DNA from 2 places in the Rhodoferax mekongensis genome. Region 1 is predicted to be linked to the other one. Evidence: predicted binding sites of a transcription regulator. Region 1 holds the regulator's gene; the other holds the start of a gene.
The links. Region 1 encodes LexA, which represses DNA repair genes until DNA is damaged. Its sites were predicted from a motif close to ACTGTATNNNNATACAGT; they were not measured.
Positions count from the first base shown of each region.

Region 2: imuA (translesion DNA synthesis-associated protein ImuA) is a predicted target of LexA. The motif match lies at 1,943-1,960, and genes of this name have one in related genera.

Region 1 is NZ_CP132507.1:2,975,141-2,978,674, reverse strand. Features, by position in the region: gene RAN89_RS14200 (D-2-hydroxyacid dehydrogenase family protein) at 1-290, opposite strand, end outside; gene lexA (transcriptional repressor LexA) at 689-1,363, opposite strand; gene RAN89_RS14190 (asparaginase) at 1,468-2,448, shown strand; gene adk (adenylate kinase) at 2,490-3,146, opposite strand; gene kdsB (3-deoxy-manno-octulosonate cytidylyltransferase) at 3,271-3,534, opposite strand, start outside.
Region 2 is NZ_CP132507.1:1,354,689-1,358,222, reverse strand. Features, by position in the region: gene RAN89_RS06660 (Y-family DNA polymerase) at 1-952, opposite strand, end outside; gene imuA (translesion DNA synthesis-associated protein ImuA) at 921-1,922, opposite strand; gene RAN89_RS06650 (HD domain-containing protein) at 2,054-2,683, shown strand; partial or broken gene RAN89_RS06645 (flavin reductase) at 2,696-2,878, shown strand; gene RAN89_RS06640 (C40 family peptidase) at 3,104-3,534, opposite strand, start outside.

The DNA of each region.
Region 1 (3,534 bases):
TCTGCAACGGCTATGCCCTTTTCGGTGCATGCTTGCACATCGAGATGAGCGCCTACCTTACCTGTTTGGGCGATCAGTTTGAGTCGGGGAAGTTTGTCGATCAGGGCGCGGGCAATCTGAGTGCGTTCACGGATAAGAACGATGATATCTGCGTCCTTCAAGCGGACGGAGAGCTGGCCCAGTCCCTTGACGGTGTTGGTGTACACCTTGGCTTGGTAGGCGTCGAGCTTGGCAGCGCAATTCAGCTTGCGCACTGCGTCTTGGTAATCGTCAAGAATCACTATGTTCATAGACGACATTGTGCCTTGCGGCGACGTGAGAGAGCGGGATTACCCGCCCCGCTTATTAAGCAGCTTCGCAGGCTGCAAGTCGATCAAGCTCTGCGCATACGTCTGCCATACGCCCGGAAATTACCATGCGGCCTACGTGGGTGCGGGATTGCCCCCGTTCAATGACCCTCACGATACGCAAAGGCGTTGGCTGCAAGGGTTGGGAGGCTTTGGCGCACGTGCGGTATGCGTCAGCTGCTACAAAAGGGGTAGCATTTTGTGCCGCATGTGTCGGGCTTTTGTGATTTACGGCTGTGTGGTACCGGGATTTTGGGTGATTTCCGGCGAGCCACTTCAACGGAATAACGCATTCCAAAAGGCTGAAGGCGAGGGTACTGATGGTCATGGTTCGCGCCCGTTTACATCAACATGGTGTTACGAATCAGGCCTACGGCGAGACCTTCAACTTCAAATGGTTCGCCCGGTTCAACCACGATGGTTTGGTAGTCCGGATTTTCTGCATGGAGCTCGATAAGATGCTTGTTGCGGCGGAAACGTTTGACCGTTACTTCTTCCCCCAAGCGAGCCACGATGATTTGCCCGTTCTTGGCATCCTTCGTAGCCTGCACCGCCAGCAAATCGCCGTCCATGATGCCGGCATCGCGCATGGACATGCCGCGTACCTTCAGCAGGTAGTCCGGTTGACGCTGAAACAGGCTGTTCTCCACGTAGTAGGTTTGATCCACATGCTCCTGGGCAAGGATGGGTGAGCCGGCTGCTACACGTCCGACCAGAGGAAGCGCCAATTGCGCAAGGCCTGGCAGGGGCAGTGAGAATTGCTTCAGCCGTGATTCCTGAATGGAGCGCAACGCATCGCTCTTGAGCCGGATACCGCGTGAGGTACCACTCACAAGTTCGATAACACCTTTGCGCGCCAGGGCCTGCAAATGCTCTTCGGCCGCATTGGCAGATTTGAATCCGAGCTCACTGGCAATCTCTGCACGCGTGGGCGGCGCACCCGTTCGGGCGATAGCGCTTTGGATCAGATCAAAAATCTGTTGCTGGCGGGCAGTGAGTTTCGGACTTTCAAGCATACTGGCTCCTTGAGTTCTGGATGGGCTGTGTGTCTATACACACTGTTTTCTTATCCAGTAACTGTATTTTCAACCAGTTTTTTGATTTTGGCAAGCGAGGATGTATGACTTCCAGAAAAGTCGTGGTTTTGGGCACAGGCGGCACGATTGCCGGTCGAGCGAGCAGTGGTTCAGACAATGTGGGTTACAAAGCTGGCGAGGTGAGCGTTGCCGACTTGCTGGGGGCTGTGCCGGGGATGTCCGACCGCCTGCAGGGCTGTGATCTCGTGAGCGAGCAAATTGCGCAAATAGATAGCAAAGACATGGAGTGGTCCGTGTGGTTGGCTTTGCAGCAGGCCTGTGTGAAGCACCTCTCCGATCAGTCTGTAGCCGCCATCGTGATCACCCATGGAACGGACACCCTGGAGGAAACGGCTTTTTTCCTTCATCTCTGCCTCTCCGGTGTGGGGCGTGGCAAGCCCGTGGTCTTGACGTGTGCCATGCGACCCGCAACTGCGTTGACTCCGGACGGTCCGCAAAACATTCTGGATGCTGTCACGGTAGCTTTGGATTCCCGCAGTACTGGAGTGCTAGCGGTTTGTGCGGGTGCTGTGCATGCGGCACAACATGTCCAAAAAGCCCATACCTACCGCGTCGACGCTTTTGATTCCGGTGATGCGGGGCCATTGGCATGGGTGGAGGAGGGGCGTGTGCGCTGGTGTCAGTCCCCTTTGCCTGCGGAAGGAAAACCCAAGTCGGTGTTTGCAGTCGATACAGGGGCAGTGCAGGCCCCGCGGGTTGAAATTGTGATGAACTATGCCGGCGCGGGTGATTCACTCGTGAATGCATTGTGCGCAGCGTCTGCAGCTGCAACGTCGCCTTTGAAGGGCATTGTGGTTGCAGGCACAGGCAATGGCACGGTGAATGCAAGCATGCAATCTGCCTTGGAGCATGCTGCGGCAAGTGGCATTCAGATCGCGCTGGCCAGCCGGTGCTCCAAGGGTGGGGTCGTACGCAGCGGCGCATTGTCGCAGGGTTTCAGGACCTATCCCGGCCTTTCGGCGGTCAAGGCAAGGGTGCAATTGATACTGGAGCTGATGACGTAAAAAAAGCCGCATGAGCGGCTTTTTCCTTGGAAGAGTCCATCCTATTTGGACAACGCTTCCAGAACGCGTGAGGTGATATCGCCTACATCGCCCACACCGCTGATGGCACGGTAGCGAGGCGCAGCCGCAGGCTCGTTTTTGGCCCAAGCCGAGTAGTACTCCACCAAAGGTCGGGTCTGCGCGCTGTAGACATCCAGGCGCTTTTTGACAGTTTCTTCCTTGTCGTCATCGCGCTGGATCAGGGGCTCTCCGGTCACGTCGTCCACGCCTTCCACCTTGGGCGGATTGAATTTGACGTGGTAAGTACGACCCGAAGCCGGGTGGGAGCGGCGGCCGCTCATGCGCTCGATGATGGCCTCGAATGGCACATCGATTTCCACCACGTAGTCCAAGGCAACACCGGCTGCCTTCATCGCGTCGGCTTGGGGAATGGTGCGGGGGAATCCGTCAAACAGGAAGCCTTTGGCGCAATCGGGTTGGGTCAGACGCTCTTTCACCAGGTTGATGATGAGTTCATCACTGACCAGCCCGCCAGAGGCCATGACGGCTTGGGCTTGCAGGCCCAAGGGCGTGCCGGCTTTCACGGCGGCACGCAGCATGTCGCCGGTAGAGATTTGGGGAATCCCGTACTTTTGGCAGATGAAAGTTGCTTGCGTACCTTTGCCAGCGCCTGGTGCGCCCAACAGAATCAGTCTCATGAATACCTCGGATTGAATGAAAAGCCAGCGCGTCTCCGTGGGCGCCTTGTTCAGCGCGCTCTTTTATGACGGGCGATTAGCTCAAGAGAATATCACGCCCTCACCGGCATCAAACTTACAGACGCTACACAGCCATGGAGCCTTTGTCTTGGATCAGGCGGCGTACCCGCTCCAGGTCTTCCGGGGTGTCCACACCGGGGCCGGGTGCCGTAGGACTGACGTGCACCGCAATGCGGTGGCCGTGCCACATGGCACGCAGCTGCTCCAGCGCCTCCACCACTTCGATGGGGGCCTGGGGAAGGGTGGGAAATGTCTTCAAAAAGCCCACGCGGTAGGAGTAGATCCCCACATGGCGCAGCGGAGCCGGATCGGGCAAAGTGTCAATGCC
Region 2 (3,534 bases), 1.6 Mb from region 1:
CCAAGCGCTCCAGGGTCTGGTGCAGGCTGTCGCCCTTTCGCACATCTTCAGGCAGCAGGCTGTGGCTCTCGCCGCCCAGCGGCTGGGTCTGCAGGCTGCGCAGGCGCAGGTACAGCACCGGCGCAGGCAAGGTCACGCGGGCCAGATGCTCACCCAAGATGCGCTGCAGGTGGCTCATGTCCTGCGTGGCCTCGGCGGTGCGTAGCTCCAATCGGCCTTGCTGGCCGCCCTGGTGGTGGGCGTCCACATGGCGGGTGTTGGCGCGGCGCGCATCCAGCTCCCACAGCAGCTCCAGCGCCAGCACCCCGGACTGGCGGGCGCGCAACCACACCAGCAGCTGCGCCAGCAGGCGGCGCGCGCCGAACAACAAGGCCGGCGCTGCATCCACACTCGCCGCCAGCTCCAGCGGGGCGTCAAACACATCGGGCAGCGTAAGCCAGGGGTAGACCTCGGGGCGCTGGCCATAGGCGCGGTCCAGCGCGTCCACCACCTCGGCCCCAAAGCGCCGCACCACGCCCCCGCGCGGCAGGGCCCGTAGCTGCCCCCAGGTGCGCACGCCCAAGCGGGCCAGCGTGGGCAGGTGGGCCTGGGCCGCCGCCAGGGTGTGCACCGGCAAGGCATCGGGCAGCACCCCACGCACCGGCGCGGCCTGCCCCACCCGGCAGGTGTGCACCTGCAGCGCCGCCAGCGCTATCAAAGAAGTAGCGCCTTGCGCATATTCCACCTGTGCTAGCGGCCTGTTTGGCTCTAAAAGTTGCTGCAGCAAGGCGGTGCGCCCGCCGAACAGGCGCTCGCTGGCAGACACCTCCAGCACCAGTGCTTCGCCCACGCGGGCCACCAGCGGCGTGAAACGCAGGGCCCACCATGCCAGCGCGGTGGAAGCATCCACCAGCGCAGGCTCGGTCGGGGCGGCCGCTGCATCAGGCGACGGCCGCAGTGCGATCCAGTGCATGGCCCGCCTCCGCTTCCATAAGCCCAACCGCATCGGCCCTACCGCGCGCCGCCACGGCCAGCTCGCCCTGCGCGGGCGGCAGCGGCGGCCACGGGAACGCCTGGCTCTCCACGCCGCCCAGCGCCTGCTGCTGAAATGCAGCGCGCGCGGCCTGTGTATCCAACGGCGTGGCAGACAACATGCTCCACGCTGACGCGCCGTTCTGCTCCATGCCCTCTGTCAAGGCACGGTTGGCGGCCAGTAACAAACCCAAACGCGGGCTGCGTGCCTGCAAATGCAAGGGCTCTGCCAAAGGCGGGCCGCGCCGCTTGAGGATGTCGACCTCCAGCCCGTCCAGCAACAGCCCTTGCAGCGGATGCCGGGCGCGGGCTATTGGCTGCACCAAGAGGCGCAACACGGCGGGTGATGCATCACTGCGCGCCCGGTCCGGCCGCATCACAAACAGCAGCTTGTGGTGCTCAGCCGCAGCCAGGTGCAGGCGACGCAGCTGGTCGCCCCGGGCCTGCGGTAACCAGGCCAGCACGGCGTCCACCTCGGCGCAACGCAGCAGCTGCTCGGTAGCCCAGAGGCGACCGCTCGCTTCATCTTTGACGCGCGTGCTCGCCCCTGCCGTGACCGACGCCAGCACCGACAGCAGCCGCCCCGAGCACAAGCCCAGCCGGGAGAGCGCCGGCGCAAACGGCAGCTGCGGCGGCCCCACCATCACCACCGGGCCACGCCCGCACGCCGCCAGCGCAGGCAGCAACAGACGCCACTCGCTGTGCGCACCGGCGGGTTGCAGCAGCTCCACCAAGGCACCCACCGGCCAACCGCCGCCGGGCAAATGCGCATCCAACAAGGCATCCCCTGTGGCCTGCACCGACTGCACCGGGCTCGCCAGAGTGTGCGCGTGCCAAACACCGGCGTGGATGTCCTGAGGGTCCGGCACACCGGTGGCAGAGGTAGTGGAATGGCGCGCAGCGCTAGTCATGGCAAGGGCTTTGACAAATTACTGTATTTTTAAACAGTATATGGAAAAGACCCCTGCTATCAAAATCAAGAACAGGGTTTGCAGGCCTGGCGGGCGCTGGCGGCTTGGCCGGTTTTGCTAGAGTGCCTGCCATGAACACCGCACCGTCTTTGGCCGCCCTGAAACCCCTGTTTGCATCGGCCTGGCACGATGCCGGCGCGCGCACCGACGGCACCGTGTTGTGCGACGCTCTGTTGGCCGCCTACTCCGAGCCGCACCGGCACTACCACAGCACCCAGCATCTGGCCGAATGCCTGCAAGGGTTTGAAGCCGTGCGGCATCTGGCACAGCGGCCTGCCGAGGTGGCGCTGGCACTTTGGTTTCACGACGCGGTGTATGACGTGCAGCGCCACGACAACGAGGCCCAAAGTGCCGCCTGGGCGCGGAATGCACTCACCACCGCCGGTGTGCAGGTCGAGGTGGCAGAGCGCGTCTACGAGTTGGTAATGGCCACCCGCCACACCAGCGTGCCCGCCGCGGGCGATGCGCAGTTGCTGGTGGACATTGACCTCTCCATCCTGGGCGCCGACGTGCAGCGATTTGCCCAATACGAGCAACAGATCCGCGCGGAATATGCCTTCGTGCCCGAGGACCTGTTCCGCACCAAGCGCAAAGAGGTGTTGCAGTCGTTTGCCGACCGGCCCCGCATTTATGGCTCCGACCATTTCCACGCCGCGCTAGAGGTCCGTGCGCGGGCGAATCTGGCGCGGGCGGTGGCTTAACCACACACCTCCATGAACACCCTGCCCGACTTCTGCTCCCCCGTCCCGCCGAACAAGGCGTACCGCCTGCTGAACCATGGCCCCACGGTGTTGGTGTCATCCGCGCACGCTGGCGAACACAACGTGATGGCCGCCGCCTGGTCCATGCCACTGGACTTCCAACCTCCCAAGGTGACAGTGGTCATCGACAAGGCCTAACTCGCAGACATTCCTTCCTAACGGAGCACCATACGTTTCATGCGCCTTCTCACTGTTTTTGTTGTACTACTCGTCTGCTTCATACTGGTTTTTGCTGAATTCAGTGACGGAGTCGTCGGAGATGGTCCCGGCGACTTTTATCGCTTCACCGCGGCGATCATCGCGATTGCATATGGTCTATTCGCCTACTTCCGGAAGATGTAGAAGAAATCAGATCGCCTCTCACGGCCTGCGGTAACTCACCTGCTGCTTGGCCCAGTACGACGAATTCAAGCTATCCAGCCGCACCGTGCCGCCGGTAGACGGCGCGTGCACAAAGCGGCCCTCACCCACGTAGATGCCGGCATGGTTGGCACGGCCGTTTTGCACGAAGACGACCAAATCACCCGTGCGCAGGCTGGGCTCGGGGATGCTGGTGCCCCAATCGATCAGGCCGCCGGTGGTACGCGGCGCCACGACACCGGCGCGTTGTTTGTAGACATAACCGATCAGGCCACTGCAATCAAAGCCGCTGGCGGGCGTGTTGCCGCCGTAGCGATAAGGCGTGCCCACGAGGCCGATGGCCATGACGGTGACGTCATTGGCTTGCTCCACGGTCAAACGGGCAGCAGATTGCGGTGCTGCTGCGGGCGCTGAGGGTGTCGTAGGCGCAC